4 regions of the Pseudomonas sp. KH_021 genome follow, and region 2 is predicted to be linked to each of the others. Evidence: riboswitches for the same ligand, from Rfam matches in the RefSeq annotation. Region 2 holds a riboswitch; each other region holds the start of a gene.
The links. Region 2 has a riboswitch for cobalamin ahead of AC3IX4_RS11235 (CbtB domain-containing protein). Riboswitches for the same ligand answer to the same signal wherever they lie in the genome.
Positions count from the first base shown of each region.

Region 1: another riboswitch for cobalamin. It lies ahead of cobW (cobalamin biosynthesis protein CobW); the one in region 2 lies ahead of AC3IX4_RS11235 (CbtB domain-containing protein).
Region 3: another riboswitch for cobalamin. It lies ahead of AC3IX4_RS05220 (TonB-dependent receptor); the one in region 2 lies ahead of AC3IX4_RS11235 (CbtB domain-containing protein).
Region 4: another riboswitch for cobalamin. It lies ahead of cobO (cob(I)yrinic acid a,c-diamide adenosyltransferase); the one in region 2 lies ahead of AC3IX4_RS11235 (CbtB domain-containing protein).

Region 1 is NZ_CM174477.1:4,127,220-4,135,074, reverse strand. It holds gene AC3IX4_RS19025 (hypothetical protein) at 1-38, shown strand, start outside; gene AC3IX4_RS19020 (MFS transporter) at 250-1,434, shown strand; cobalamin riboswitch at 1,534-1,728, shown strand; gene cobW (cobalamin biosynthesis protein CobW) at 1,826-2,884, shown strand; gene cobN (cobaltochelatase subunit CobN) at 2,888-6,658, shown strand; gene AC3IX4_RS19005 (magnesium chelatase ATPase subunit I) at 6,672-7,676, shown strand; gene AC3IX4_RS19000 (vWA domain-containing protein) at 7,703-7,855, shown strand, end outside.
Region 2 is NZ_CM174477.1:2,386,752-2,394,606, reverse strand. It holds gene AC3IX4_RS11240 (DUF4225 domain-containing protein) at 1-453, shown strand, start outside; cobalamin riboswitch at 1,123-1,348, shown strand; gene AC3IX4_RS11235 (CbtB domain-containing protein) at 1,447-1,632, shown strand; gene AC3IX4_RS11230 (CbtA family protein) at 1,644-2,336, shown strand; gene AC3IX4_RS11225 (cobalamin biosynthesis protein) at 2,336-2,746, shown strand; gene cobM (precorrin-4 C(11)-methyltransferase) at 2,823-3,569, shown strand; gene nfuA (Fe-S biogenesis protein NfuA) at 3,667-4,251, opposite strand; gene AC3IX4_RS11210 (acyltransferase family protein) at 4,310-5,356, opposite strand; gene AC3IX4_RS11205 (fatty acid cis/trans isomerase) at 5,470-7,764, opposite strand.
Region 3 is NZ_CM174477.1:1,104,495-1,112,349, forward strand. It holds gene AC3IX4_RS05200 (LysR family transcriptional regulator ArgP) at 42-938, shown strand; gene AC3IX4_RS05205 (NAD-dependent epimerase/dehydratase family protein) at 987-1,985, shown strand; gene AC3IX4_RS05210 (ATPase) at 2,083-2,919, shown strand; gene AC3IX4_RS05215 (YkgJ family cysteine cluster protein) at 3,139-3,528, shown strand; cobalamin riboswitch at 3,584-3,789, shown strand; gene AC3IX4_RS05220 (TonB-dependent receptor) at 3,897-6,041, shown strand; gene AC3IX4_RS05225 (ABC transporter ATP-binding protein) at 6,142-6,927, shown strand; gene AC3IX4_RS05230 (ABC transporter substrate-binding protein) at 6,924-7,855, shown strand, end outside.
Region 4 is NZ_CM174477.1:1,392,940-1,400,794, reverse strand. It holds gene AC3IX4_RS06615 (cobyric acid synthase) at 1-650, opposite strand, end outside; gene cobD (threonine-phosphate decarboxylase CobD) at 647-1,639, opposite strand; gene cbiB (adenosylcobinamide-phosphate synthase CbiB) at 1,632-2,540, opposite strand; gene bluB (5,6-dimethylbenzimidazole synthase) at 2,537-3,187, opposite strand; gene AC3IX4_RS06595 (cobyrinic acid a,c-diamide synthase CobB) at 3,184-4,479, opposite strand; gene cobO (cob(I)yrinic acid a,c-diamide adenosyltransferase) at 4,476-5,087, opposite strand; cobalamin riboswitch at 5,172-5,390, opposite strand; gene AC3IX4_RS06585 (O-methyltransferase) at 5,560-5,808, opposite strand; gene AC3IX4_RS06580 (O-methyltransferase) at 5,867-6,115, opposite strand; gene AC3IX4_RS06575 (class I SAM-dependent methyltransferase) at 6,174-6,836, opposite strand; gene AC3IX4_RS06570 (C40 family peptidase) at 6,864-7,400, opposite strand.

The DNA.
Region 1 (7,855 bases), 1.7 Mb from region 2:
ACTTCGTCGACGCCTGCAAGGCGGCGGGGCTGCATTGAACTCACCGCTGCACACCTGGCCCGGCGGCCGACTGATCGCTGGCGAAGCCATTCGCGTGGGCACCAACACCTGGGGCGCCAAACACACGATGTCAGCCCTACAGTTGGCATGCACCGCCTGCCCGCTGGCAGGCAAACAGCGCGGCATGGGCCGCTGTTACCGTGGTCGTCAGCCAGGAAGAAGAGGCGCTGATGTTGTTATGGAGCATGGATGATTAAAGTTGATTTTTCGGCCGGAGATAAAATTCCGGCGCTTCTTTTGGTGTTGTCAGCAACAGTATTTTTTGTTGGGTTTACTGAGTTTATGCTCTCGTCAATGCTTTCACCTCTTGCGGAGGCGTTTGGGACTACACCAGTGGGGGCGTCATGGCTGGTCTCGAGCTACGCTTTTTCTTACGCATTGGCGGCTCCACTGTTTGGTTATTTTTCGGATCGTGCGAATAAACGAAAGCTTTTGTTGGGTGCAATGCTTTTTTCTGTACTGGATGGCATTGCAATTATTTATTCCTCGACGCTGGAGATGGCGATTGCGCTTCGGGTTTTTGGCGGCATCGCTTCTGCGGTTTTGATACCCATGGTTTTTTCTCTGCTGTCGGATGTCATCCCTGCTTCTCGGCAGGCGGGTGCGATGGGAGTAGTGATGTTAGGGATGACGTCAGGCATTACGTTGGGACCTGTCCTGGCCGGTGTTCTTACAGATTACTTAGGCTGGCAGGCACCTTTTTTGTTTAGCTCAATAGGTTGCTTGATTATTTTTACTGCAGGGTTCTTTTGTCTTCCCGAACAACCCAAGCCTCTGAGTTCTAGAAAAATGGTTGCTCATTGGTATCGAAATTGGGAGGTGCTGAGACCCCTGATTGCAAAGGGGGCTTGGAATGGTACAGGCGTTTCAGCATTCCTTCTTTCAGGGGAAGTACTTCGTGAGCGCTACGAATTTGGAACCTCGGAGGTTGGCTTCACGGTGATTGCGTTTGGGGCTGGGTTGGGTCTTGGGAATTTGTCCGCTGGCCTGGTACGGCAATGGTGTAAGCATGAGGAGGCAGTGCTTATATGGGCTGTCGTATTACTACTCGCAAGTATTACCGTTTTTATGATGTGCGAGCTCAGTGTGTGGGCGGCAGTGAGTTGCTTGTTTGTTTGGGGAGCTGCATTGGGGGTCGGCGCGCCTTTAAGTACGGTCATCTTGGCCTCGCGGTCCACGTCTGACAAAGGGATGGTCTTGGCGTGTGCGGAAACTTTTAATAATGTGGGGATATTAAGTATCCTGCCAGTTGCCACGTCATTGCTCGTGGTCGGCGGTGCTCGCTTGGCAATGGTTGTTATTTTTATCGGTTTGATGACGGGGCTTGTATTGTCCGTCGTTGATTTCTTTGTCACTGGGCGTAGGCTTCTGTGACCTGTGGTTGATTTGGAATACCGAACCGCCTCTTTTGAGGATTTACCGAATCGGCGGGCAGACAGCCCCCGCGAACATTGACCTCCCCCCACGCACTGCGTAGCCTTGCACCCTCGAGGTTCTGCGGCCCAGGTCGCAGCTAAGACGGGAACGCGGTCAATGCCGCGGCTGCCCCCGCAACTGTAAGCGACAAGAGTCAGGGCAAAGCCACTGCGCACGGCGCGGGAAGGTGCCCGGGCCGCCGACCAACGGCATGCCGCAAGCCAGGAGACCTGCCTCGGACAGCTTCTCACTTTCAACCGGGCGGGGTGATCCGGTGGCGAACGCGCCCGCGTGCCCAACACGCGCGGTTCTCGTCCTGCATGCCCGCCATTTTGCCAAGGGCATCGACATGAAAACACTGGCTAAACTCCCCGTCACCATCGTTACCGGCTTCCTCGGCTCGGGCAAGACCACCTTGCTGCGGCATATGCTCGACAACGCCCAGGGCCGGCGCATTGCCGTGATCGTCAACGAATTTGGCGAGCTGGGCATCGACGGCGAGATCCTTAAGCAGTGCAACATTGGCTGCACCGAAGAGGAAGCCAGCGGTCGCGTCTATGAACTGGCTAACGGCTGCCTGTGCTGTACCGTTCAGGAAGAGTTTTTCCCGGTGATGCGTGAACTGGTGGAACGCCGCGGCGACCTGGACCATATCTTGATCGAAACCTCGGGCCTGGCGCTGCCAAAACCGCTGGTGCAGGCCTTCCAATGGCCGGAAATCCGCAATGCCTGCACGGTGGATGCGGTGATTACCGTGGTCGACAGCCCGGCCGTGGCCGCGGGCACCTTCGCTGCCTTCCCCGACCAGGTCGACGCCCAGCGTAAACTGGACCCGAACCTGGACCACGAATCACCTCTGCATGAACTGTTCGCCGACCAGCTGGCCAGCGCCGATCTGGTGATTCTCAACAAGGCTGATCTGATCGAGCCCGCTGCCTTGGCCGCAGTGCGTGCCGAAGTCGCCGAAGAATTGCCACCCGCGGTCAAGGTGATCGAAGCCAGCAGCGGCCGCCTGCCACTGGACGTGCTGCTGGGCCTGGGCGCGGAGTCGGAAGCCCACATCGATGGCCGGCGCACTCACCACGATCATCATGATCATGAAGAAGACGACCACGATCACGATGCCTTCGACTCGATCTCCATCGAAGTGCCGGCTTCCGATGAAAGCCAATTGCTCGATGCCCTGACCTCGCTGGTGGTTGAACACAGCATCCTGCGCGTCAAAGGGTTTGCTGCCATCAATGGCAAGCCAATGCGCCTCCTGATCCAGGGCGTGGGCACGCGTTTTGACAAGCATTTCGACCGCGCCTGGCGCGCCGATGAACCTCGCAGCAGCCGCTTGGTGCTGATCGGTCAGCAGCTCGATGCTGCGCTGATCGAGCAGCAACTGCGCGCCGCGCTGGTCTGACCCGTGCACCTGCTGCGGACCCAGCCCGGCGGCTTTGTGCCGGACGACAGCATTGCCGATCTCGGCCAGACACCGGCTGAGCTGGTGATTCTCTGCAGCGGCGATTCACACCTGGCACTGCTGGCCGAAACCGCCCAGCAGTTGCCCCAAGATTTTCCCAGCCTGCGCCTGGCCAATCCCATGCAGGTGCAGAATCACGCCTCGGTCGATCTTTATATCGACCAGGTATTGCGCCACGCCAAGGTCATCCTGGTGTCGCTGCACGGTGGCGTCGGTTACTGGCGCTATGGTGTCGAGCAATTGGTGGCGCTTGCCGAGCGCGGTGTGCAATTGATCATGGTGCCGGGCGACGACCGGCCCGACCCTGAGCTGACAGACCTGGGCACCGTCACGGGCCCAGCGGCTGAGCGGCTCTGGCATTTCCTGCGCCAGGGCGGCAAGGCCAATGCGCTGAATCTTTATCGTTGCCTGGCCAATCAATGGCTGGGTCGCGACTATGCCTGGGACGAACCCGAGGTGCTGCCGCGCACGGCGCTGTATCACCCGGCCCATGCCCGGGCGGACCTGGATGACTGGCGCCGTGACTGGCGCGTCGATCAGCCGGTGGTGCCGCTGTTGTTCTATCGCTCGCACCTGCAGGCCGCCAATACCGCATTTGTCGATGTGTTTTGCCAGCGTATGCAGTTGGCTGGGCTCAACCCGCTGCCCATTGCCGTCGCCAGCTTGAAGGAGCCTGCTTGCCTGGCTCAGGTCGAGGACTGGCTGGATGAGGTTAACGCCTCGGTGATTCTCAACACCACAGGGTTTGCCCAGTCGAGCCCTGAAGCCCCGCACCTGCGGCCGTTTCGCCGCGACATTCCAGTGATCCAGGCCATCTGCGCGCAAGACAACCAGCCCGGCTGGGAGTCCAGCGAACAGGGGCTGGGCCCGCGGGACCTGGCCATGCATATTGCTTTGCCGGAGCTGGACGGGCGCATCATTAGCCGGCCGATCAGTTTCAAGGACCTGGCCTGGCGCAGTGAGCGCAGCCAGTCGGATGTGGTCTGCTACCGCGCCCACCCCGAACGTATGGACTTCGTCGCTGAGCTGGCGCGGCGCTGGGCGGAGCTGGCGCGCTTACCCAATCCACAGAAGCGCGTGGCGCTGGTGCTGGCCAACTACCCGACCCGGGACGGTCGCATTGGCAATGGCGTCGGCCTGGACACGCCGGCCGCGGCGCTGAATATTCTGCGTGCGCTGCAAGCCGAGGGTTATCCGCTCCACAGTTTGCCCGACAGCGGCACCGCGCTGATCCAGGCGTTGCTCGGCGGCGTCACCAACGATCTGGACAGCCTCGACCAACGCCCCTGTGCCCAGAGCGTGGCGCTGGAGGATTACCTGGCAGCGTTCGCCCGATTGCCCGAGGCTAACCAACAGGCGGTGCGTGAACGTTGGGGCGAGCCGCAGCAAGACCCGATGTTTCGTAGCGGCCGACTGATGGTCGCAGGCCTGCGCTTTGGCCTGACGTTCGTCGGCATCCAGCCCGCCCGTGGTTATCAGGTTGATCCCAGTGCGGTGTACCACGACCCTGAGCTGGTCCCGCCCCATGGCTATCTGGCGTTCTATTTCTGGCTGCGATACAGCTTCGGTGCCGACGCGCTGATTCATGTGGGCAAGCACGGCAACCTGGAGTGGCTGCCGGGCAAGGGCGTGGGCCTGTCGCAACAGTGCTGGCCCGACGCGCTGCTGGGGCCGATGCCGAATATCTATCCCTTTATCGTCAACGACCCAGGCGAGGGCGCCCAAGCCAAGCGGCGGACTCAGGCGGTCATTATCGACCACTTGATGCCGCCGCTGACCCGTGCTGAAACCTACGGGCCATTGCGCCACCTTGAGCTCTTGGCCGATGAGTACTACGAGGCGCAGTTGCTTGACCCGCGCCGCGCCCAGGCCCTGCAGCGTGACATTCTGGCCTTGGTGCGCGAGACCCATATCGACCGCGAACTGGCGTTGGAAGGTGAGCTGGACGGTGATGCCGATGCGTCAGTCTGGCTGCCACGGTTGGACACGTATTTGTGCGACCTCAAGGAGTCGCAGATTCGTGATGGCCTGCATGTGTTTGGCGAGTCACCGGTGGGGCGCCTGCGCATCGACACCTTGCTGGCGCTGCTGCGCATTCCCCGGGGAGACGGTCGAGGCCCTCACGCCAGCCTGTTGCGCGCATTGGCCACGGCGTTCGGACTGGCTGTCGACCCGCTGGACTGTGATCTGGGCGAGCCCTGGAACGGGCCGCGACCAGACGCTTTGCAGGCATTGGACAGCGCGCTCTGGCGCACCGCCGGCGATACCCGCGAGCGCCTGGAAACTTTCGCGGCGCTACTGATCGAACAGGCCATGGCCGGCACCGAGCAGTTGCCGCAAAGCGATGCCTGGTTGCCAGTGGCTGACATCATTCAGGGCCTGAAAGACACCGTCGCGCCGCGCTTGGACGCCTGTGGCCCGGCCGAGATCGCTGGCTTGCTGGCCGCCCTGGAAGGGCGCTTTGTCCCGGCCGGGCCCAGTGGCGCGCCCAGCCGCGGCCGAATGGACGTGCTGCCCACCGGGCGCAATTTCTTCACCGTCGATGTCCGCAACCTGCCCACCGCCACGGCATGGCGGATTGGCTTTGCCTCCGCCAACCTGATTCTTGAGCGCCATCTGCAAGACCATGGCGACTATCTGCGCCAGCTTGGGCTATCAGTCTGGGGCACCGCCACCATGCGTACCGGTGGCGATGACATTGCCCAGGCCATGGCGCTGATGGGTGTACGCCCGGTATGGGCGACTGGCAGTCAGCGCGTCGATGACTTTGAAATCCTGCCCCTGAGCCTGCTCGACCGCCCGCGCGTGGACGTCACGCTCAGGGTCTCCGGGTTCTTTCGCGACGCATTCGCCAACCTGATCCGGCTGTTCGATGCGGCGGTACAGGCGGTGGCTGCGCTGGATGAGCCGGACGACATGAACCCGCTGGCCGCCAGGGTCCGGCAAGAACGCGAGCAGTTAGTGGCCGAGGGCTTGAGCGCCGACCAGGCCGCACGCCAGGCCGGTTGGCGTATCTTTGGCGCCAAGCCTGGGGCCTATGGCGCCGGCGTGCAGAACGCGATTGATGGCCGGTTGTGGCACAGTCGTGAAGACTTGGCCGAGGTCTACCTCAACTGGGGTGGCTTTGCCTATGGCGGTACTGATGAAGGCACACCGGCACGCGAGCACTTTGCGCGACGCCTTAGCCAGGTGCAGGCGGTGGTGCAGAACCAGGACAACCGTGAACACGACCTGCTCGATTCCAACGACTACTATCAGTTCCAGGGTGGCATGTTGGCCGCCGCCGAAACTTTGGGCGGCGGCGTGGCGGCCAGTTATCACGGTGACCACAGCCAGCCGGATGTGCCGCGAGTGCGCACCCTGAAAGAAGAGCTCAATCGGGTGGTGCGCGCCCGGGCGGTCAACCCGAAATGGATCGAAGGCATCAAGCGTCACGGCTACAAAGGTGCCTTTGAACTGGCCGCTACCGTCGATAACCTGTTCGCCTTCGATGCCACCACGCATCTGATCGACGATCACCATTACGCACTGCTGGCCGACGCCTATGTGCTGGACAGCGATACCCGGGCCTTTATCCAGCAGCACAACCCGCACGCGCTGCGCGATATCACCGAACGCCTGCTTGAAGCCCAGCAGCGTGGGCTATGGGAGGCGCCTGGCGACTACCGACAGGCACTGGAAGAGGTGCTGCTGGACAGTGAAGAAGATGCCTGAACGAGACTCTGCAATGAACGAACTGCCGCATTTCCCCCTGGCCGCCGTAGTGGGGGCCGACGACTTGAAGCTGGCACTGTGCCTGACCGCCATCGACCCGAAGATCGGCGGAGTGCTGATCGAAGGCCCGCGTGGCATGGCCAAGAGCACCTTGGCGCGCGGGCTGGCCGACTTGCTGGCGAGTGGGCAGTTTGTGACCTTGCCTTTGGGCGCAACCGAAGAGCGCTTGGTCGGCACACTGGATCTTGACGCGGCGTTGGGCGAGGGCCGCGCGCAATTTTCCCCGGGTGTGCTGGCCAAGGCTGACGGCGGTGTGTTGTATGTGGATGAGGTCAATCTGCTGCCTGATCACTTGGTGGACCTGCTGCTGGATGTGGCCGCCAGCGGCGTCAACCGCATCGAACGCGACGGCATCTCGCACCGGCATAACGCGCGCTTTGTGCTGATTGGCACCATGAACCCGGAGGAGGGCGAGCTGCGCCCGCAACTGCTCGATCGATTCGGCTTGAACGTGGCGCTAGATAGCCAGCCGCAGCCTGAGGCGCGCGGGCAGATCATTCGACGAAGACTGGCTTTCGACACTGACCCCGAAGGCTTTTGTGCGCAATGGGCTGCGCCCCAGCAGGCCTTGCGCGAGCGTTGCCAACAGGCTCGCGAAACACTGCAAGAGATCGCCCTGGACGATTGGGCGCTGGAGCAAATCACCGCTCGCTGTTTTGCTGCGGGGGTTGATGGCTTGCGAGCCGATCTGGTCTGGCTGCGCGCCGCACGAGCGCATGCCGCTTGGCGTGCAGCATTGGCCATTGAAGCCTGCGATATTGATGCAGTGGCCGATTTTGCCTTGCGTCACCGTCGCCGCGAACACGCCAATCCCCCCTCTAATGCCACAGGGCAGGCGCCCAGCCCCCAGCAGCCGGACGCCGCTGAGCGTGCGCCGGGCCAGTGGGGTGAGTTACCGCCCCAGCCGGTGGCCATCGGCGCGCGCCGCGAAGTGCCGAGCTGGCCAAAAAAGCCCTGAGCATCCACCCGCGACCCGCTCGCGGGATGGATGCCAGACCTCGTGCAGGCCGAGTCGACCAAGGCAATCAAGGGCGCTCGCGCGCGGCTAAACAAGGCTCAGTAGATTGGCTGGCCACTTTACTGGCTGGTCGTCCGAAACGAGCGGTCGATTTGCGTTGGCGTACCCGCAAGGCAGCC
Region 2 (7,855 bases):
ATAAAGGCAGAGTATGAGGGGTTATCGTCGAAGGTTAGCTTCTATGCAAAAAATGCGATAGGCATAGTCGCTGGCACGGTACAGGTTGAAGCGGGCGTAAGATCCATCGCCAGTACCGCAGGCATCGGAACACCTCTGGGCGCGTTACTGATTGCGCACGGTGCTAACAACATCTATGAAGGTTTCGGCAATATTTACAATGGCCCGGACGCACCTGATACTGTTGGTCCCGTCAGGCGCATCTATCAGGGAATTTTCAGTGATGAGTCAAAAGGCAACATAGCGTACTACTCCGCCGACTTGGGTCTATCGGTTTTCGGACTTACCAGGATGACACGTAAACCAGAAACTTTTCAGCTATTCCGGCATGATCCGATCAACCACGAACGGGTTTACAAACAGTCGAGCAAACTAGCTCTTTTTTTGAGGGATTGGTCGACACACTCACCTTGAATTCAATACATTCAGAAGCACAGGAAAAACAATAGACCTCCCTCCCGAAATTTATGCACTACCTCTCAGCCTCGGTATGTAAAATCGCAAACCTGCAAACACAATCACCACATACACAACTATGTAAGCCATCTCTAAATACAATCCTTCAAAATCTATTAGCTTCCTCATCAACCACACAAAAACACCCGTATAAAATATGGCGCAGGAGCAAACCAGAATGGTGACAGAAAAATAATAACGCAAATTCTCAAAATTCATGCAAGTTACCTTTTCTATAGAGCGATCAAGGTTAGTACATGCACTATGACCCCTTCAACCCTACAAGTTGGATTCGTTTGATTGTCTCGGCATTATTTGTAACCAATTGAAATTAGGAGGCATGTTATCTTTCCCTGAGACCTACGACGTTTCCATACAGCTGCCTCGGCTCGCCGACCATCGTCATCGGCGAACCACGCCAAGTGATCGCCAAGGCCACCTGGCGTTTTCACCTGCTGGCCTTCGCGGTTCCACCTCAATACCGCGGTGCTCAGATTTCTGAGCTGACCTTGCCGGAATGCCGGACCATCGCGATGGGATCGCCGCGGTCCATCAGGCAAACCACGGTGCGCCCATCGCCAGCAAGCTGGGCTCCTACAACTTGACGCACCCGACCTGCGCATGCTCTCCTAGCGCATTCGTTCGGGTGCCCTTTACAGGGTGAAACGGGAAACCGGTGCGTCAGGCCTCTTTCAACAGGGGCTCGGACAATTCCGGCGCTGCCCCCGCAACGGTAAGCGAGAGAAGAATCAGATCCACTGTGCCAGCAGTCCGGCATGGGAAGGCGATTCTTGCAGGCCACGGTAACTGGCCCCTCGCGAGCCCGGAGACCGGCCCGATCCAGATTTGACACAACCCGCGGTGGGCGGGCGCTGTTGCAACCTCTGCAGGCATGCCTTGCGGGGGGCGCTTGCGCTTGGCCACCTCGATAATCACCCAGAGGGAAGCGCCATGCCGATTACTACCGCCAACCATACCGCCGCGGTCACATCTACCCAGACCCAACGCCTTGTCGTCGCCATCGGCGCTGCCGTCCTGGGCGCTTGCCTCGTTTATTTCGCCGGGTTCTCGCACATCGAAGCCGTTCACAACGCCGCGCATGACACCCGTCACAGCGCTGCCTTCCCGTGCCACTGAGAACCACCGACATGATCAAGCGTATCGCTCGCACCGCCTGTTTTGGCGGCTTGCTCTCCGCCCTGTTCCTGACCCTGCTGCAAAGCTTCTGGGTCGCGCCGCTGATTCTTCAAGCCGAAACCTATGAGAACGCAGCGCCGGCTGCCGAAGTCGCCCACTCACACGCCGAAGGCGCCGCCGCCCACAGCCATGACGCCGAAGCCTGGTCGCCGGAAGACGGCTGGCAGCGCGTGCTGTCCACCACCGGTGGCAACCTGGTCGTAGCGGTAGGTTTTGCCCTGATGCTGGCCGCCCTCTTCACCTTGCGCGCCCCTGGTCGCACCGCTGAAGGCCTGCTCTGGGGCCTGGCCGGTTTTGCCGTGTTCGTGCTGGCGCCGACCCTGGGCCTGCCGCCCGAGTTGCCCGGCACCGCCGCTGCCGACCTGGCCCTGCGCCAGGCCTGGTGGATTGGCACCGCAGGGGCGACTGCCGTGGGGCTGGCACTGATCGTGTTCAACAAGCACTGGGTGCTCAAGATCGTCGGCGCAGTGCTGCTGGTTGCCCCGCACGTGCTGGGCGCGCCACAGCCCGAAGTGCATGAGATGCTGGCACCCGAGGCACTGGAGGCTCAATTCAAGGTCGCCTCGCTGGTCACCAACGCGCTGTTCTGGCTTGGGCTAGGCCTGATCTGCGCCTGGTTGTATCGTCGTCCTGGCCAGGCTTGATGCCAAGGCAAGTGGTAGCCGGTCTGGGCTGCCAACGAGGCTGCTCCGCCGAGGTGCTGGGCAGCCTGCTTGAACAGGCCTTGCTCGCTGAGGGCCTGACCTGGGTGAACCTTGCGGGGTTGGCCAGTATTGCCCATAAGCGCGAAGAGCCAGGCCTGCTTGCATTGGCAGAACAACTGCAATTGCCGCTGGCCTTTTTCGACGCCGAGCAACTGCAAGCCTTCGAGCCCCAGCTGCGGCACAGATCAGCGATTGCCTTTGCCCATACCGGCTGCCATGGCGTCGCTGAAAGTGCCGCCCTGGCCCTCGCCCAACAGCACCTGGGTGGGCCTTGCAGCTTTATCGGCCCTCGCCGGGCTTGCCCCCAGGCGACGGTGGCATTGGCCACCCACACCGAAAACCGCCGATAATCCCCGGTACGCCTCCCCGCTACTTGAATTTTTTTCAAGCAGCGCGCTATTCACCTTCTTTTTTCAGGACACGTGCATGACCGTCTACTTCATTGGCGCAGGCCCCGGCGATGCGGAACTGATCACGGTCAAGGGTCAACGCTTGATTCGCAGCTGCCCGGTGATCATTTATGCAGGCTCCCTGGTCCCGACCGCCGTGCTGGAAGGCCATCAAGCCGAGCAGGTCATCAACAGCGCCGAATTGCACCTGCAGCAGATCATCGATGCGATCCAGGCAGCCCACGCCAAGGGCCAGGATGTGGCCCGCGTCCACTCCGGCGACCCGAGCCTGTACGGTGCCATCGGCGAGCAAATCCGCTGCCTGCGCCAGTTGAACATCCCCTACGAGATCATCCCTGGTGTCACTGCGACCGCTGCCAGCGCTGCACTGCTGGGCATCGAACTGACCCTGCCGGACATTTCCCAAAGCGTGATCCTGACCCGCTACGCCGACAAATCACCGATGCCACTCGGCGAAGAGCTGCACAGCCTGGCCCAGCACAAGGCCACCATGGCGATACATCTAGGGGTTCAGCACCTGGAGAAAATCCTGGACGAGTTGCGCCCACACTACGGCGGCGACTGCCCCATCGCCGTGGTGCATCGCGCAACCTGGCCGGACCAGGACTGGGTGAGCGGCACTCTGGACGACATTCTGGGCAAGGTGCAAGCCAAGGGTTTTCGGCGCACGGCGTTGATACTGGTCGGGCGTGTCTTGGCAGCAGACAGCTTCTGCGAATCGAGCCTGTACCGGGCCGGCCATGCTCATTTGTATCGCCCCTGATTAGACACTGAGCAGCCCACACCCGGGCTGCCAGGCATAAAAAAACGGCGCTCACGGGGCGCCGTTTTTTCATTTGCCGCCAACTGCAGCGAACACCTTAGTAGTAGGCGTTTTCTTTCTGCGAGTGGTCGGTCACATCGCGAACGCCCTTGAGCTCAGGAATGCGCTCGAGCAAGGTCCGCTCAATACCTTCTCTCAAGGTTACGTCTGCCTGGCCGCAGCCCTGGCAACCGCCGCCGAACTGCAGGACAGCGATGCCGTCTTCGACCACTTCGATCAGGCTGACCTGGCCGCCGTGGCTGGCAAGGCCGGGGTTGATCTCGGTCTGCAGGTAATAGTTGATGCGCTCGTTGATCGGGCTATCGGCATTGACCGTCGGCACCTTGGCATTGGGCGCCTTGATGGTCAGTTGGCCACCCATGCGGTCGGTCGCGTAGTCAACCAGCGCATCGTCCAGGAAGGGTTCGCTCACCGCATCGATATAAGCGGTGAAGCTGGCCAGCCCCAGCGCGGTATCTTCAGGCTTTTCTTCGCCTGGCTTGCAGTAGGCAATGCAGGTTTCTGCGTACTGGGTGCCTGGCTGGGTGATGAAAATGCGTATGCCAATGCCTGGAGTGTTCTGCTTGGACAGCAGATCGGCCAGGTAATCGTGCGCGGCGTCGGTTATCGTAATGGCGCTCATGGAAGTTCCTCACAGACTTGCTCGCAGTTTACGCGAAACACCGTCAAAGGCAAAAGTCCTAGTAATTTTGTCGGGATACCGGTGCTGAGGCCGGTACTGGGGCCGGTACTGCCCAGCGGCTGTCCAGCCACCCCTTGATGCTGTGGTATAGGCGCTTCTCGATCAGCACGTAGCTACCCCTCGATGCCAGCGCAATCAACGGCACACAGACGGCGAACACAGCATATGGGTTCAGGTCGAAATGCTCGCTGGCGAACCAACCGCCGTACAGCACCAGCACATGAATCAGATACACCGAATAGGAGCAGTCGCCCAGGCTCTTGAGCATCCGGTTGCCCTTGAAGTAAGGCTCCAGCGAAACGCAGGCCATGACGATGATCGCGCTGGGCACGCCCCAGTGCAGCATGCGCTCGGAAGCGTCCAGGTGATAGATCGCCAGCACCGCACCTGCAATCGCCAGCAGTGGCACCCAGAACCCCTCGGGAATCCAACCCCGACGGTAAACCACGCCGATCGCCACGCCAAACAGGAACTCGTAGACGATGTTGTTGCGATAGAAATGGCTGATCACGCCGTAACGCGTCAGCACTTCACTCACCGCGAACAATGCGGCGGCAATGATCAGCGGCCGGTGACGCTGCGGCACCAGGAACACCAGCGAGAACAACAGGTAAAAGAACATCTCGTAGTTGAGGGTCCAGCCGACATTGAGTGTCGGGTACAGGCCATAGCCACCGGGGTTCTCGGCCGGAATAAACAGCAGAGAAAGCACAAAATGCCGGAAGTCGATGGCCTGGTGCGGCATCCACTGGCTGGCAAAGACCAGCAGCAACCCCATCAGCAGGGTGTAAAGCCAATAGGCAGGCACAATGCGAATGGCCCGATTGAGCAGAAAGCGCCCCGCCGGAATGTCTTTGTCCTGGGTCGAGAGATAAATCACTAGGCCACTGATGACGAAGAACACATCAACGCCAACAGCTCCGCGATCGACGAAAAACTGCCCCAGCGGGCTCGATGCATGAAAATCGAAGAAAATCTGCATGAAGTGATGACAAACGACCACCCACGCAGCCAGTGCCCTTAAAGCCTGAAGCGAAAACAGCATCCTGAACCCCTGACTGCCTGTTCATTTTGACCTGACCCGGCGGGTTGGCCGGGTCGCGTAGGGGGTCTGACTGTGATGGGCAGGAAAAGGTCAGTCGGGCTGCCGGGCGGTCTTTACAGGTTCTCGTAGCGATTCATGTCCAGCACCCCGGACTCCACCGGCTCGGTTTCCTTGATATACGTATTGAGGTCATGAAAATACTGCCAGAACTGCGGATGGCTGCGACGGATCCCCCAGCGCTGGACGATCCGCTCAAATTGCTCGGGCGACTTGGCCAGTTCCATGTCCTCGACGAACTCGGGTACATCCTCGGTGGTGATAGTGAACATGAAGTTGGGGTAGCTGCTCATGACGCCCGGGTACATCGTCAGGGTGTCCAGACCCGGTTGATAGCGATAGGCCTCGCCCAGTATGAACGCCACATTGCTGTGGGCACGGTTGCGCAACAGGCTGTAGACCTCACGCTTGCCGTCGCTGCCCTGGATTCGCAGCAGGGTCGCCTCGGGCAATTGGCCAATGACCTTGAGCCCCGCTGCCGGGCGCGACACCAGCCGACTAAGCGCTTGTTCGGCGTTACGGAACTCTTCACTGATGTTTGGTCTCGAGCAATACGCGCCCTGGCAACGATTGATCGGGTCCGGCCGAGCATTCAGGCTACCGGTGCGCTCGACCAATTTGAGACCGAAATCGCGTTTGGGGTGGTGCTCGTCCAGCACCAGGCCTGTCGGCGTGTCGGTGTCGATCTTCTCGTAATCGAGCCACATCTTGATCTTGCCGCTGTGTTGGTACCAGTCGCTGAGGATCTTGGCGCGCTTGTCGGCCGGCATTAGCCGCAGGAAGTTGACCTCCGCGCCGTTGCGGATCAGGTCGAAGTACAGTCGGGTCTGCGCCTGGTGCGAGACATTGCCGAACACGTCGAAATTGACGGCTAACTGATAATAAGTGCGCTCGAACAGAGGGTAATCGAACAGCCACATCGTCAGGGGTACGTCGCCGACCAGGCCTTTACTGACCGAGGCGCTGTCGAAATGCCGAAAAATGGTCAACAGCGCGTTGTCGTTACCCGCCCACAGCGTCGACCAACTGGGCGGTGGCAGGTCGGCATAGGCTTCACGGCGCAGTAATTCATAGTCGTTGCGCTTGTCCCGATAGGCATGCCACAGCGACAGAATGCTGCCGACATCATCGATCTGCCCCGGCATGGCCAGCAACGGCGTGGCCTGACCGCGATAGTTGGCATCGGTGATGTAGAGATCATGAGCCGGCTGCTGGAACAGCGTCCAGAAGTTGTCGCGGATCACATCGGTGGCGATCTGCCCGCGACAAACCGGGCCTCGAATAAAGGTACGGACAAAGTACTCAGCGTTATCGAGCATGAACTGGTAGCGCGCCACGGCCGGGATCGCTTCGAAGGTCTCGAACGGGTTGGCCCGCCGGCGCGGGCCATACCCCGGCAGCGCCGTGGCATGCCAGTCACCGCTGTAGAACAGCTGCTTGACGCGCTTAAGCTTGTTGGGCCCCATCGGGTAGGTGATGTGGGTTTTATGCACGATCACGCCCCGCACGGGGATCAGCCGATAGTAGAACTCGCTGCCGGGGTCATCGTTGGGCCGGCGCGTGGCGATCAGGTCCACCGGTTGGCCGCTGGGCGTGCGCGATCGCACCCACTGGAAGAAGTGGCCCGGCTGGCCGTCGGTGAAGTAGATATGCGCCAGAAACAGATGCTCATAGAGCCAGCGTGCTACCAGGTCCTCGGTGGAGCCAGGGCGATTGAGCAACGCTTCCCATTGGGCAATCTGCGCAGTTTCCGTTGCGCTCGGCCGGATCGGATCTATCTCCACCGGCGCACCGGCTGCCAGCCAGCGCTGCAGGGTCTGGTACTGGGCATCGGTCAAGCCGGTCACCGCCAGCGGCATGCCCTCCTTGGGGTGAGCACCGGCATAGGCGTCGAATTCGCGAGGCAAAGGGCAAATGTTTTCACGGTTCAGGCCCAGCACGATGTCGCCAGGCAATTTGGCATTGGGTTGCAAGGGCGTGCGATGGCCAAGCTCGAGCATGCGCGCCATCAACGACGCTTGACTGGACGGGTTGTCGAGCACCGAATAAAAGCCCTTGCGGCGCCAGGCGTCAGGGCCTTCAGCGTCATAAAACAAGCGTGTTGGTGCTTCGGCTACGGTGCGATCGCCCTTGTACACCGGCACTTTAGACGCCCCTCGGGCCGCGCCGTCGGCACTGCCCAGATTAAGCTGGCACGCCGCGTCATTGCAGGCGTGGCACGCCACGCATTTCTCGGTGAAGATCGGCTGAATGTCCCGCGTGTAGGAAATCTCGGGACTGGAAAGTGGAGCACTCCCTAGTGCCAGGTTGCTCACAAGCAGCAAGGCCAAACTGGCAAGCAGACGATGCATGTGCCGGTGTCCTGATGTGAGTGACGGTCGATTCTACCTTGGGGCTGCCCTGCTCAACATGAGCCGAATTCATGCAAATGCGTAACAGGCT
Region 3 (7,855 bases), 1.3 Mb from region 2:
TAAGAAAAACCAATATTGCTGATCGCTCATTAGGTAAATTCATGTTCGATTACAAATTGCTTTCTGCCTTGGCGGCTGTGGTCGAACAAGCCGGTTTCGAGCGTGCGGCCCAGGTGTTGGGGCTCTCTCAGTCGGCAGTGTCGCAGCGCATCAAATTGTTGGAGGCGCGGGTGGGGCAACCGGTGCTGGTGCGGGCTACGCCGCCCAGTCCGACGGAAATCGGCCGGCGCCTGCTCAACCATGTCCAGCAAGTGCGTTTGCTTGAACGTGACCTGCAGGGCCAGGTCCCGACGCTAGATGAAGAGGGTTTGCCTGAACGCCTGCGGGTGGCCCTGAATGCCGACAGCCTAGCGACCTGGTGGGCGGTGGCCGTCAGTGATTTTTGCGCCGAGCAGCATCTGTTGCTCGACCATGTGGTGGAAGACCAGGAAGTCGGACTCAAGCGCATGCGGGCTGGTGAAGTGGCCGCCTGCCTGTGCGCCAGCGAACGTCCCGTATCGGGGGCACGTAGCGTTGCGCTGGGGGCCATGCGCTACCGTGCCTTGGCCAGCCCGCAGTTCATGGCCCGCCACTTTCCAACGGGTTTCGAGGCGGCACGACTGCCTCGCGTGCCGGCCTTGGTGTTCGGGCCGGACGATTTCCTGCAGCATCGCTACCTGGCGTCATTGGGCATTGAAGGTGGTTTTCTTCACCATTTGTGCCCCTCGTCTGAAGGATTCATTCGCTTGACAGAGGCGGGGCTTGGCTGGGGGTTGGTACCCGAACTGCAGGTTCGGGAGCAGTTGGCCGCAGGAACACTGGTGGAGGTCATTGCCGATAAACCCATTGATGTGCCTTTGTACTGGCATCATTGGCGCAATGGTGGACAATTGCTCGCTCGGTTTACCGAGCATTTGACCCGCACGGCCGGCCAGTGGCTGGTGCCGTTGGCGGGCTAGCTGGCGTCAAGCAGTGCGTAGCATCAACAACGTAGAGTGGAGCGGTTCATGAAGATTCTGGTCACCGGCGCAAGCGGCTTCATCGGCGGACGCTTTGCGCGTTTTGCCCTGGAGCAGGGCTTGGATGTCCGGGTCAATGGGCGTCGCGCCGAAGGTGTCGAGCACCTGGTTCGGCGAGGGGCGCAGTTTGTCCAGGGTGATTTGAACGAACCGGATCTGGTCCGGCGCTTGTGCCAGAACGTCGACGCCGTGGTTCATTGCGCAGGGGCGGTGGGCAATTGGGGGCGCTATCAGGATTTTTATCAGGGCAACGTCATAGTGACCGAGAATGTGGTCGAAGCTTGCCTTAAGACTGGTGTGCGACGGTTGGTACACCTGTCGTCGCCCTCAATCTATTTTGATGGCCGCGCAAGGCTCAATATTCGCGAAGAGCAAGTGCCCAAGCGCTTCTACGATCACTATGGCAGCACTAAGCACCTGGCTGAGCAAAAGGTCTTTGGGGCGGCGGAATTCGGGCTTGAGACCATCGCCTTGCGGCCGCGTTTCGTGACCGGCGCAGGTGATGTGAGCATTTTCCCGCGCTTGCTCAAGATGCAAGAAAAGAACCGTCTGGCGATCATTGGCAATGGCTTGAACAAGGTCGACTTCACCAGTGTGCAGAACCTCAATGATGCCTTGATGAACGCCTTGCTGGCCGGTGAGTCGGCTTTGGGGCGGGCCTACAACATCAGTAATGGAAGCCCGGTACCCTTGTGGGATGTAGTCAATTACGTGATGCGCCAGATGCATTTGCCTCAGGTGACTCGCTACCGATCCTTTGGCCTGGCCTACAGTGTTGCGGCGCTCAACGAAGGCTGCTGCCTGTTGTGGCCGGGTCGGCCCCAGCCAACCTTGTCGCGGCTGGGGATGCAGGTCATGAACAAGGACTTCACCCTGGATATCAGCCGCGCCCGCCACGCACTGGATTACCAACCCCGAGTCAGCCTGTGGTCGGCGCTGGATGAATTCTGCGGCTGGTGGCAGGCGCAGATGCCGATCAAGCACTGAAGGAACCGGCTTGACACGGTGTGGTCGATTCTGGCGCGTTTTTCGCGCTTTAGATTAGGTATTATTTTGCCATTACGGCAGTTCACGAAGGTTTTCCATGCGTAAAGACGATGAGTTTGACTTGCCCAGCCTGAGCGCCGGTCACCGCGATGATGACGATGATTTCACCGGCACCTCTTCTGCCCGTGAACGCACCACCGTCTACTCGCGCACCACACCCGTGGTCAAGGTCAAGGCGCCGAGCACCGGGCCTCTATGGGCCATGATCGGTGCTTTGCTGATTGCGGTGGTGGGCCTGGGGTGGTGGAGCTTCCAGCAGATTTCGCTGATGGAGCAACAATTGGTCGCGACCCAAGAAAGCTTTGCGCGCATCAGTGAAGAGGCGGCCGGGCGTCTGCAGGCCATTTCCGGCAAGGTGGTGGCGACCGAATCTACGGCCAACAGTGGTAGCGAAGCCCTGAAGCTGGAAATTCGTCAACTTCAAACCAAGCTGCTTGAGCAAAGCAAGCAGCAACAGGGTGTGGCGGGGCAGCAGAGTGGCTTGGACAAGCGCCTGGAGCAGATCCAGGCAGCCGCCAGCGAGCAAAAGGCTGTGAACGATCAATTGCAGGCGCAGCTCAAGAGCCTGGGCGCTGACCTGGCTTCGCTCAAGTCGGCTCAGGTTGATCAGGGCAAGGTCGATGCGCAGTTTAAAAGCGTTGCCGCAGACATTGCCGCGCTGAAAAAACAGGGCAATCAAAGTGCCGCCATCGATCGCCTGGAGCAAGACATGCTGGTGCTCAAAAGCGAGCAGGACCATCGTCCAGCGGCCAGTCAAGGCGGCGGGGCGAGTGTTGCCGAGTTTGACGCCTTCCGTGGGCAGACCACGCGCAACATCAACACACTTCAGAGCCAGATCCAAAACCTGCAACAGCAGATCAGCGCTCGTCCGTAACCAGCCCCGGCAGTGCCGTTTCAGGCGCTGCCGGGTTTCCCTGGCGATTCTCGTCATTGAAATGACTTCGCAGCGAAGTGCCTGAAAAATGGCGTCAAATCGACCGCGCACTGGCCAAATATTTCTTTTTCAAACCCCCCTTCTCAAGCGCTTGGCGAAGCATAGAATGGCGGCGCTGTTCAGCGCTCCATAACGACAACATTTCGACGCCTCCCCATCATGTCCAAACCGAACCCTTGCTTGAGTTGCGGCGCCTGCTGCGCGCATTTCCGTGTGTCTTTCTATTGGGGTGAATGTACTTCTGCGAGCGGCCCGGTGCCCGATGAGCTAGTTGTCCAGGTCGCGCCCAATCGGGTTGCCATGCTCGGCACCCAAAGCAAACCCTGCCGCTGTGTGGGCCTTGAGGGTGAAGTCGGCAAGGCCGTGAGTTGCGGCATGTATGAACAACGCTCCAGCACCTGCCGGGAGTTCGATGCCTCCTGGTATGACGGCGAGCCCAATAGCCACTGCGATACTGCTCGCGCCGCCTACGGGCTGCCGCCTCTGCTACCGCCGCCCGGCTTGATTGCAGTCGTGCAGCTGGATCCGGTGGCTGTCCCAGCCCTTTAGGCGTTCGTTGAATCAATCCTGGTTGATTCTTGACTGAAAAACGGATGAGTGGTCATATGCGCGCCAGTTTCAGGTGCTCCCTGCCGCCGTGCAGGGAGTGAAACGGGAAGCCGGTGCGTCACCTCATGTGATTAGTCCGGCGCTGCCCCCGCAACGGTAAGCGAGCGAAGCATTCGATACACCACTGTGCCAACGGCATGGGAAGGTGAATGCTTCATGACCCTCGCAAGCCCGGAGACCGGCCTGAAGCCTTGTTTGGCAAACCCGCGGTGGGCGGGCGCAGGCCGGTTCCGTGGGCTGTCCTGCCCGCGATTCCTCGTGCGTTGTTCCCTCCGGGATTCATTCTTCCTGTTTCAAGTTGGAAAGACATGTCCCGAAATACCTTCTCCCAGACCCTGGCCCAGGCCGGCCTGGCGTCTTGCGTGCTGATTTCCTTGCAAACCGTTGCTGGCGAAGATTCGCCCGGCGTGCTGGCGCTGCCTTCGACGGCCATTACCGATACTGCTCGAAGCACCGCGATCACGCTCGCCATGCCAGCCACGGCCGGCTCCCGCCTGCACCTGAGCGCACTGGAAAATCCAGCCAGTACCAGCACCCTTGGCTCGGCGCAGGTCAGCAATCGCAATAATCTCACGGTACAGGATGCTGTGACCCGTTCGCCGGGTATCACCACCATCGCCGCGCCGGGTAATGGCAATACGGCCCTTTCTGCTCGTGGCTTTACCGGACATTCATCGGTGATGACATTATTTGATGGTGCGCGCCTGTACCCTGGTGCAGGTACCCTGACCTTTCCGGTCGACCCCTGGATGGTCGAGCAGATCGATGTCATTCGTGGGCCGGCCTCGGTGCTGTATGGCGAAGGTGCCACAGGCGCTGTGATCAACGTCATCCCCAAGAAACCATTCGAAGGCGAGAGGCGTAACCGCCTGCGCCTGGGCTATGGCAGTGATGGTCGCCAGCAACTGGGCCTGGACAGCGGCGGCTCGCTCAGCGAGACCTTGAGCTACCGCTTGACCCTCAACCACCAGCAAAGCCATGGCTGGATCGACCGCGGCGACTCTGAAAGCCTTGCCCTGAGTGCCGCGCTGCGCTGGCAGGCTACCGATGACTTGAGTTTTACCCTGGCCCATGAGCGCGGGGACAATGAGCCGATGAACTACTTCGGCACGCCGCTGATCGAGAGCAAGTACCACGACAGCCTGCGGGAGAAGAACTACAACGTTCGCGATGACGTGCAGCGCTATCACGATGAGTGGATGCGGTTGAACACCGCCTGGACTATTAGCGATCAGATCAGTGCCAGTAACCAGCTCTACTACATCAAGAGCCGCCGCCACTGGCGTAACGCCGAAAGCTACAGTTGGGACAGTGCCCAGGGGCAACTGCTGCGCAGTGATTTCCTGGAGATCAAGCACCATCAGGAACAGATTGGCGACCGCCAGAGTTTCACCTTCAATCACTCGTTGTTTGGTTTGGACAGCCGCACGGTTGTGGGCGCCGAGTACAACAAGATCCGCTTCGGGGTGACCAATAATTCGCCCTACATCGATGTTGGCGGGGATTTCATCGATCCATGGGCACCTGCGCCGGGTTACTTCCAGAGCCAATCGGCACTGCGCCCGCAAGCTTTCAGCCAAACCCATACCTTCGCGCTGTTTGCCGAGAACCGCACGCAGCTGTCCGAGCGCTGGTCTCTAGTGACCGGTGTTCGTCGCGACCAGAACCATATCGACCGTGACGATGAACGGGCCGACACTCGCTCGAACCGCAGCCTGAGCGGCGGTAACTGGCGCGCCGGGCTGGTGTTTGCGGTCACCAACGACCTGTCGCTGTATGGCCAGTACTCCACCAGTGAAGACGGGGTGAATAACCTCATCAGCCTGAACCCGACCCAGCAGCAAATGGACCTGACTGAAGCCAAACAGACCGAGTTCGGCCTCAAGCAATTGTTCTGGGATGGCCGGGGTGAGTGGACATTGGCGGCCTATCACATCGTCAAGAAAAAGCTGTTGACCACGGACCCTGTGACTCGCCTCGCGCAGCAGATTGGCCAGCAAACCTCGGACGGCCTGGAGGCCAGCCTGGAGCTGGCGTTGGCCCATGAGTGGCACCTATCGGCCAACGCTTCGGTGGTGCGCGCCCAATATGACGACTTCAACGAAACGTCCAATGGCCAACTGGTTTCAAGGGCCGGCAACCGACCAGCCGATGTACCTCGGCGCACGGCCAACCTGTGGCTGAACAAGGCCATTACCCAAGACCTGGACGCCGGCATGGGTGTGCGCTACGTCGACAAGCGATATGCCAACACCGCCAACACCGCTCAGATACCAGGCTACACGGTGCTCGACGCCAATATCGGCTGGAGCGTTTTGCCTGATGTTCGCCTGGGCCTGCAACTGAACAACCTGCTCGACCGTCGTTATGTGTTTGCGCAGCAGAACAGCGGCGATCAGTGGTTGGTGGGTGAGCCTCGTTCATTCTTCGTCACCGCTGACTACAGCTTCTGATGTAGGAGCTGACCTTGGTCGCGATGGCATCGCTGCGGTTTCTCAGGAAGACCGCGGTGAGGCCATCGCGACCAAGGTCGGCTCCTACAAGGGTATTACCATGTCCACATTGAATATCAACGGCCTGGGCTGGGCACCGCATAAGGCACCTGGCGAACAGGGCTGGCAACTTCAAGGCGTCGACCTGCAGGTGGGCGAGGGCGAGTTCGTTGGCTTGATCGGGCCCAATGGTAGCGGCAAGACAAGCCTGTTGCGCTGCGCCTATCGCTTCAATCAGCCGGCCGGCGGTGTCGTCCAATTGGACGGATCAGACCTGTGGCGTCAGTCGCCGCGCTGGAGTGCCCGTCGTATAGCCGTAATGTTGCAGGAGTTTCCACAAGAGTTCGGCCTGACGGTGACTGATGTGGTGGCCATGGGTAGAACACCGCACAAAGGGCTGTTCGATGGCGACACCCGTGAAGATCGCTTGCTGGTCGAAGAAGCCTTGGGTCGAGTTGGACTGACCGCGTTTCAGGCGCGTCCATTTGCCGAATTATCTGGCGGCGAAAAACAGCGGGTTTTGCTAGCCCGTGCCCTGGTGCAACAGCCAGGCCTGCTGATTCTTGACGAGCCGACCAATCACCTCGATCCGCGCTACCAACTGGACCTTCTCACGCAACTGCGGCGCCTGCGCCTGAGCACCCTGGCCAGCTTCCACGATCTCAACCTGGCGGCCGCTTTCTGTGACCGGCTGTATGTGATCGACGGTGGGCGAATCGTCGTCAGCGGTAAGCCAGCCGAAGTCCTGACCCATGAATGCCTGCGCGATGTGTTTGGCGTTCAGGCGCTGGTCGACACCCATCCGCTGGCAAACCACCCGCGTATTACCTGGATCACTGAACCATGAAATCAGCAATGGCTGTCGCCGTGCTAGCAGGCGCCTGTGCCTTGGGCGCACATGCCGGTGACTACCCCTTGACCCTGCGCAGTTGCGAGCGCGAGGTCACCTTTGAACAGGCCCCCCAACGTGCCGTCAGCCACGACATTAATATGACCTGCATGCTGGTCGCCCTAGGCTTGCAAGATCGCATGGCCGGTTACACCGGTATCAGCGGCTGGAAGACCCTGGCCCCGTCGTTGCGCACTGCCCTTGAGGGTCTGCCGGAGTTGGCCAGCCGTTACCCTTCGGTGGAAAACCTGCTGGCGGCCGATACCGACTTCTTTTTTGCCGGCTGGAGCTATGGCATGCAAGTGGGCGGGCCCCTCACGCCCGCTACATTGGCACCTCTGGGTATCCCCGTTTATGAGCTGACTGAGTCGTGCTCCAAGATCATGCGCGATCCCCATCAAGCCAGCCTTGAGGATCTATACCGCGACCTGGGTAATCTGGGCCGCATCTTCTCGGTGGAGCCGCGAGCCGAAGCCCTGATCGCAGGCATGCGAGGACGAATCGCCGCTGTCCAGTCCAGGCTGCCGACCGAGAATGAGCGGCCCCGGATATTTCTCTATGACAGCGGCGAAGATCGGCCCACCACCTCGGGACGCATGGGCATGCCCCAGGCACTGATCGCCAGCGCAGGAGGGCGCAACGTGATGGAAGATGTGCCCGCCAGCTGGACGCAGGTCAACTGGGAGAGCGTGGTAGAGCGCGATCCTCAAGTGATCCTGATCGTCGACTACGGGCCGATTACCTGGCGGCAAAAGCGCGATTTCTTGCTCAACAACCCGGCGCTGCAAGCGGTACAAGCCATCAGGCAACAGCGCTTTATCGTGTTGTCGTATCTGGAAGTCACGCCTTCGGTTGAGAACGCCCACGCCATCGAAACCATCGCCAA
Region 4 (7,855 bases), 990 kb from region 2:
TTGCCGGTGCGCTCTTCAAGCCAGTCCAGGCCGGGCTGGAGCAAGGCGATGTCGCCCCGAAAGCGGTTGATCACAAAGCCCTTCACCCGCGCCTGCTCGCTGGGCGATAGCAGCTCCAGCGTACCGACCAGATGGGCGAACACGCCGCCACGGTTGATGTCGGCAATCAGCAGCACCGGGCAGTCCACCGCCTCGGCAAAGCCCATATTGGCGATATCGCCGGCTCGCAGATTGATCTCGGCAGGCGAGCCTGCCCCTTCGACCATCACCACCGGGTAAGCGGCACTGAGGCGACGATGGGAGTCGAGCACCGCTTGCATGGCGATGACCTTGTAGCCGTGATAGGCCACCGCGTTCATGCTGGTGACCGCCTGGCCATGGATGATGACCTGCGCCCCCGTGTCGCTGTTGGGCTTGAGTAGCACCGGGTTCATGTCGGTGTGCGGCGCAAGGTTGGCCGCCTGGGCTTGCACCGCCTGGGCGCGGCCGATTTCGCCGCCCTCGGCGGTGACCGCGCTGTTGAGCGCCATGTTCTGCGGCTTGAATGGCACCACGCTGATGCCTTGGCGGGCCAGCCAGCGGCACAGGGCCGTGACCAGGGTGCTCTTGCCAGCATCGGACGTGGTGCCCTGGACCATCAACGTGGTCATGGGTGCTCCTTGAGGTAATCACAAAAGGCCTGCTCCAGCCGCTGCCAATCGGCTTCTGTGGCGGGCAGGCCGAAGCGCAGGCTGGAAGTGGCGGCGAACAGGCGCAGCAGAATGCCGCGCCGGGCCATGAAGTCGTGCAGGCGCTCGGCCTGTCCAGTGACTCGCCACTGAAACAGCGCGCAGCCACCGCTGGGCGGTTGACCGAAGCGCTCCAGCAACGTTGCCAAGCGTTCGCTGGCCGCAAGCGACTGGCTGATTTGCCGGGCATGGCCTTCACGATCCAGCAGGCAAGCCTGGCCCAGTTGGCGGGTCGGGCCGCTGACCGCCCAGGGGCCGATCTGCTCGGCCAGCAGTTGCAGCAATTTGCGCTCGGCCAGCACAAAACCCAACCGAACACCGGCCAGGCCAAAGAACTTGCCGAACGAACGCAGCACAATCAGGCCAATGCGGTCGGTAAAGGCCGCCAGGCTCAATCCCGGGGTGTTGTCCATGAACGCTTCGTCCACCACCAGCCAACCACCCCGCTGGACCAGCCGCGCATGCCATTCCAGCAGACGCTGGGCGCTCAGCAGGCGCCCGGTCGGGTTGTTGGGGTTGACCACCACCAGCACATCGAGGCTGTCCAGGTAGAAGTCCACTTCGCTTTCGCCAATCTCCCGGACCCGGTGCCCCGCCCGCCGCCAGCCCTCGGCATGTTCGGCATAACAGGGTGACAGCACGCCCACCTTGCCCGTGCGGCGCAGCCGCGGCAGCGCCTGGATCGCCGCCTGGGAACCCGGCACCGGCAGCAACTGGTGGACGCCGTAATAGTCACAGGCTGCTTCTTCAAGCCCGTCATTGGCTTCCGGCAATCGCGCCCAGGCGCTCGGGGCGATATCCGGGATCGCAAACGGCCAGGGCGCCAGCCCCGTGGAAAGGTCCAGCCAGTGGGACAGCTCGATCCCGTAATCCTCTGCGGCCTGACGCAGGCGGCCACCGTGTTCAAGCATAGAATTCAGCCCCCAGGCACAACAGCAACAACCACAACCAGACCCCGCGTTGCACTAATTGCCAGCCGCGTTCGATGGACTCGGCACTGGCAGGCTCGCCCTCACCGAGCGTTGCACGCTCATGCAGCTCGCCGTGATACACCGCAGGCCCTCCCAGCTCGACCCCCAGGGCACCCGCGCCGGCAGCCATCACCGGGCCTGCATTCGGGCTGTCCCAGGTGGGCGCCTGGGTGCGCCAGCACTTGAGCGCCAGGCGGGTCTTGCCCAGCAGTGCATAGGTCAGGGCCACCAAGCGCGCGGGCAGGTAGTTGAGCACGTCATCAATGCGGGCCGCGGCCCAGCCGAAGCGCTCGAAACGCTCGTTGCGATAACCCCACATGGCGTCCAGGGTATTGCTCAGGCGATACAGCACCACGCCAGGCACCCCGGCGACAACGAACCAGAACAGCGCTGCGAACACCGCATCGCTGCCGTTTTCCAGCACCGACTCGGTCGCGGCGCGGGCCACGGCATTGGCGTCCAGCTCATCGGTCTGGCGGCTGACCAGGTAACCGACTCGCTGACGAGCCGCGTCCAGGTCATCGCGGCGCAGCGCTTCGGCCACCGGCGTCACATGCTCGCCCAGGCTGCGCATGCCCAGCGCGCAGTACAGCGCCAGCACTTCGACGATCCAGCCAATGTAGGGCAACCATGACAGCAGCGTTGCCAGCAACGTCAGCGGGATGACCGCCAGAAACCAAGCGGTGACGCCATGGCTGCGCCAGCCTCGGCCTGCAGCATTGAAACGTTGTTCGAGACGATCGGCCATGCGCCCGAAGGCCACCAGCGGATGCCTGCGCTTGGGTTCGCCCAGCAGCGCGTCCAGCGCTACACCGGCGACACTCAATAGCGCCACACTCATCGAATCACTCCCCATTGGTTTTCATACAGCAGTTCAGATAACGGCCGCGGCTCGGCCCAGCCTTCAAGCACCAGCATCGGGGCCGGGTAGAATGCCTTCACAGGCCCCAGGCACAACACCGCGATCGCCTTGGCCCCTGGCGGCAGGCCCAAAAGGTTGGCCAGGGCGACCGGGTCGAACAGCGACACCCAGCCCATGCCCAGGCCTTCGGCGCGGGCCGCCAGCCAGAGATTCTGGATCGCACAGGACAACGACGCCAGGTCCATCTCGGGTAAGGTGCGGCGCCCGAAAATGTGGCTTTCGCGCTTGTCCATCAAGGCCGCGACCAGCACTTCAGCGCAGTCGTCGATGCCCTCGACCTTGAGTTTCATGAATTCATCGGAACGTTCGCCCAGCGCCTCGGCCGTGCGAATCCGTTCCTCTTCCACCAGTTCCCGGACCCGTTGGCGCAGGCTGCGGTCGCTGATTCGGATAAACCGCCAGGGTTGCATCAGGCCGACGCTGGGCGCCTGATGCGCGGCTTCCAGCAGGCGTGCGAGCAGTTCGGGCTCGACGCTGCCACCGGCAAAATGGCGCATGTCGCGCCGCTCACCGATGGCCCGGTAGACCGCCGCCCGCTCTTGCGGACTGTAGGCGTGTTCACTCATGGTCGCAGCAGCGCCGCCATCGCTTCAGGGTTGGAAGGGAAATAGAAATGCACGTAGGAAGCCGTCAGGCGTCCACAACGATAGACCGCTTCGGCGCCACGACCGCCATTAGGGCTTTGGCCACGGGCAATCGGCTCTAGCGCCGTGGTGGTCAACGAATGGTGATAGGTGTGCCCGCGCAAGGTGCCTTCCGGCAGGTCCACCGCTTGCAGGGCCAAGGCCGCCAGGCGTTTTTGCATCACCGCTTCACCGGGTAGCAGCCCCAGCAATTCGGCGCGCTCACCTTGGACATCGGTCAAGGCATCGAGCAAGTACAGCATGCCGCCACATTCTGCGAGCAGCGGCTTGCCGGCTTGGTGATGGGCGCGGATGGCTTCACACATCGAGCTGTTTTCGGCCAAGGCCCGGTGATGCAGCTCGGGATAGCCACCGGGCAGGTAAAGGCTGTCCGCAGGCGGCAGTTCGCGGTCATGGATCGGCGAGAAAAAGCTCAGCGTCGCGCCCATGGCCCGCAATAAGTCCAGGCTTGCACCATAGGTGAATGCAAAGGCTTCATCGCGGGCAACGGCAATGCGTACACCTTCAAGCAACGGCTCGATGGCGCGCGGCACAGGCGCTGCAAATTCCACGGCCGGCGGCAGCGCGGCATCGCAGCTCTGCTCCAGTGCCTGGGCGGCGGCGTCAAGGCGGGCGTCCAGGTCATTGAGCTCGCTGGCTTGTACCAGGCCCAGATGGCGGCTCGGCAATTCGATACCGGTTTCCCGCGACAGGCCGCCGTACCAGCGCAGGCCCTCGGTCAGGCTGCCTTCAAGCAATTGGGCATGGCGCAAGGTGCCGACACGGTTGGCCAACACGCCAGCGAACGGCAGGTCTGGCTGGTAGCGCGCCAGGCCCAGGGCCAGCGCACCAAAGGTCTGGGCCATGGCGGTGCCATCAATCACGGCCAGCACGGGCACGCCGAAGTGGCGCGCCAGGTCGGCGCTCGATGGCGTGCCATCGAACAGCCCCATGACCCCCTCGATCAAGATCAGGTCGGCCTCGCCTGCAGCCTCCCACAGCAAACGGCGGCTTTCATCGGCGCCGACCATCCATAAATCGAGTTGATAAACAGGGGCGCCACTGGCGCGCTCCAGAATCATCGGGTCGAGAAAGTCCGGCCCGCATTTGAACACCCGCACCTTGCGCCCCTGATTGCGGTGCAGGCGAGCAAGGGCGGCGGTCACGGTGGTCTTGCCCTGGCCAGAAGCGGGTGCTGCGATCAAGACTGCCGGGCAATGCCGTGCATCGGTCATAGTTCGATGCCTTTTTGCGCACGAACCCCGGCCTGGAAAGCGTGCTTGATCACGCCCATTTCGGTCACAGTATCGGCAAGTTCAATCAGGTCGGCCGGTGCGCCCCGGCCCGTCACCACGACGTGCTGCATGGGCGGACGGGCCTGCAGGTCAGTCAAGACCTGATCCAGCTCCAGGTAGCCGTGCTTGAGGGCGATATTCAGCTCATCGAGTACCACCAGCCCGATATCCGGGTTGGCCAGCAGTTCGCAGGAGACTTTCCAGGCCGCTTGGGCGGCGGCGATATCGCGCTGGCGGTCCTGGGTTTCCCAGGTAAAGCCTTCGCCCATGACGTGGTAACGCACCTGTTCGGGGAATCGGCGGAAAAACAGCTCTTCACCAGTGGCATTGCGGCCCTTGATGAACTGCACCACACCGCACTGCATGCCATGGCCCATGGCCCGGGCCAGCATGCCGAAGGCTGAGCTGCTCTTGCCCTTGCCGTTGCCGGTCAATACCAGCAGCAGTCCACATTCGTTCGGCGAATTGGCGATACGCTCGTCGATCACCGCCTTTTTGCGCAGCATGCGCGCCACATGGCGTTCGTCACGTTCCGGGGATTCACTCATCGCAGCTCTCCTGTCAGGTCTAGGCAGACGGCAGGCGCGAGCACGGCCAAGGGACAGGCCGCCAACCGCGCATCACCCACCGTGATGCCGTTCACGTTTCAGGCCGGTCTCCGGGCTCATGAGGGGGCAAGGCCCGGAGCACGCGCCTTCCCGGGCCAAGGGGCCCAGTGGCACAAAGCATGCTCATCACTCATTTACCGTTGCGGGGGCAGCGCCGGGATCACGCGCTTGGCACGCTCACCGGCTTCCCTGTTTCACTCGGCAAAGCCATGGCCGCCGAGCACCTGAAACAAGTCGCGAAGGTTAGAGGGTTGGGGATGGAGCGTCAAATGAAGCCGGTTGAACCTCGGACATCGCGCGCCTCTCTACTTGTAGGAGCAGACCTTGGTCGCGATGGCATCGCTGCGGTTTCTCAGGAGGACCGCAGTGATGCCATCGCGACCAAGGTCTGCTCCTACAACGGGTGGTGCCGTTAGCGTTTGCGGCACAGGGTCAGGCCATCGCCCAGCGGCAGCATGGACAGGTCGACGCGCGGATCATTCTTCAAGCCGCTGTTGAGCGCCTTGATCGCTCGAGTGTCATCGCTGTCGGGCTGGGTTTCCAGGACCCGACCACTCCACAGGGTATTGTCGAACACAGCCAGGCCGCCAGTGCGCAGTAATGCCAAGGCGTGCTCAATGTAGGAGCAGACCTTGGTCGCGATGGCATCGCTGCGGTTCATAGGGAGACCGCGGTGATGCCATCGCGACCAAGGTCTGCTCCTACAACGGGTGGTGCCGTTAGCGTTTGCGGCACAGGGTCAGGCCATCGCCCAGCGGCAGCATGGACAGGTCGACGCGCGGATCATTCTTCAAGCCGCTGTTGAGCGCCTTGATCGCTCGGGTGTCAGCGCTGTCGGGCTGGGGTTCCAGGACCCGACCACTCCACAGGGTATTGTCGAACACAGCCAGGCCGCCTGTGCGCAGTAATGCCAAGGCGTGCTCAATGTAGGAGCAGACCTTGGTCGCGATGGCATCACTGCGGTTCATAGGGAGACCGCGGTGATGCCATCGCGACCAAGGTCTGCTCCTACAACGGGTGGTGCCGTTAGCGTTTGCGGCACAGGGTCAGGCCATCGCCCAGCGGCAGCATGGACAGGTCGACGCGCGGGTCATTCTTCAAGCCGCTGTTGAGCGCCTTGATCGCTCGGGTGTCAGCGCTGTCGGGCTGGGTTTCCAGGACCCGACCACTCCACAGGGTATTGTCGAACACAGCCAGGCCGCCTGTGCGCAGTAATGCCAAGGCGTGCTCAAGGTAGTGGGGGTAGTTGGCCTTGTCGGCGTCGATAAAGATCAGGTCATACTGCCCTGCCCCACCTTCTCGCTCCAACTGGGCCAGCGTTTGAAGGGCGGGATTGAGGCGCAGATCGATGCGTTCAGCCACTGCGGCCTGCTGCCAATAATCCTGTGCAATCTGGTTGTAGTCACCCGGCAGATCACAGCAAATCAGTTTGCCGCCCTCCCCCATGGCCTGGGCCATGCACAAGGCGCTGTAGCCGGTGAAAGTACCCACCTCAATCAGGCGCCGAGCCCCCATCAGACTCACCAGTAATGCCAGAAACTGTCCTTGCTCGGGCGCGACCTGCCAATGCGCCTGGGCCATGGCCTGGGTCTGCTCGCGCAACTGGCGCAGCAAGGGCGTTTCACGCAGGGAAACGCGTTGCAGGTAATCGTAGAGTTTGTCGTTGAGAAACAGCGTTTGCGCGGTCATGGCGATACCTCGCGTGTGCCACCGACGTCAGGGGTTCCTGGCCAGGTTGGTTGGCTGCAAGACTCGCTTGGCGTTCAGGTAGGCTTTTTGCCAATAGACATTGGACAGGTAATCCAGGCGAACCGTGCCTCCGGTGGCTGGCGCATGGACAAAACGGCCCTCGCCCACATAGATGCCGGCATGACTGACCTGCGAGCCGCCGCTGGTGGCAAAAAACACCAGGTCGCCTGACTGCAAGGCATTGCGGTCGATGGTCGGCGCCGAGATCGTGATCATTTCCCGCGTGGAACGCGGCAGCGAGATGCCCGCCGCATCGCGGTAGACGAAGCCGATCAGACCGCTGCAATCAAAGCCCGAATCCGGCGTGTTGCCGCCCCAGCGATAGGGTGTGCCCACTAGGCCTAGGGCACGAAACAGCACATCTTCAGCGACGGGCGAGAAATAGTGTTGAGGGGCCATCACTGTCGGCCTGACCACTTTGGGCTGTGGCGCAGGTGGCTGACTTGAGCAGGCACCGAGCAGTGCTGCGAGGGCAAGAAGTGCGATGCGTGCCGTCGTGGTCATGGGCAGAACAATCCAGGTGTGATGCCGGCCCCTAGGCCGGGTGCCCTGGACTGAGCATCAGGTGCTGGCCAGGAGGGTGCGAACCATAAATGGTAGCACTATGGAAGCATGTCCGCGATGTGACGATCAGGTGTCTTTCATTGACGCCGCTGGCTTTGGCTTTTGATCTTGATCTTGATCTTGATCTTGATCTTGATCTTGATCTTGATCTTTGAACACAGAAAGTACAGACACCACGGATGTCCCTTCAGGAGGCCGAGTGGAGCGCCTGCGTAGTGGGGTAAGGGCCATGGATGGCCCGCAAGCGCCGATGGGCCAGGGACGGCCCGTCGGCGCGGCCCCACGGAGCAGGTGCGGAAGGAGGGAACCCGAAGCGCAGCGTAGGGCCGTATGCGGGGACCAGGGGTTTTGCCTACTTTTGCCCCAACAAAAGTAGGACGCCGTAAAGGCGGAAA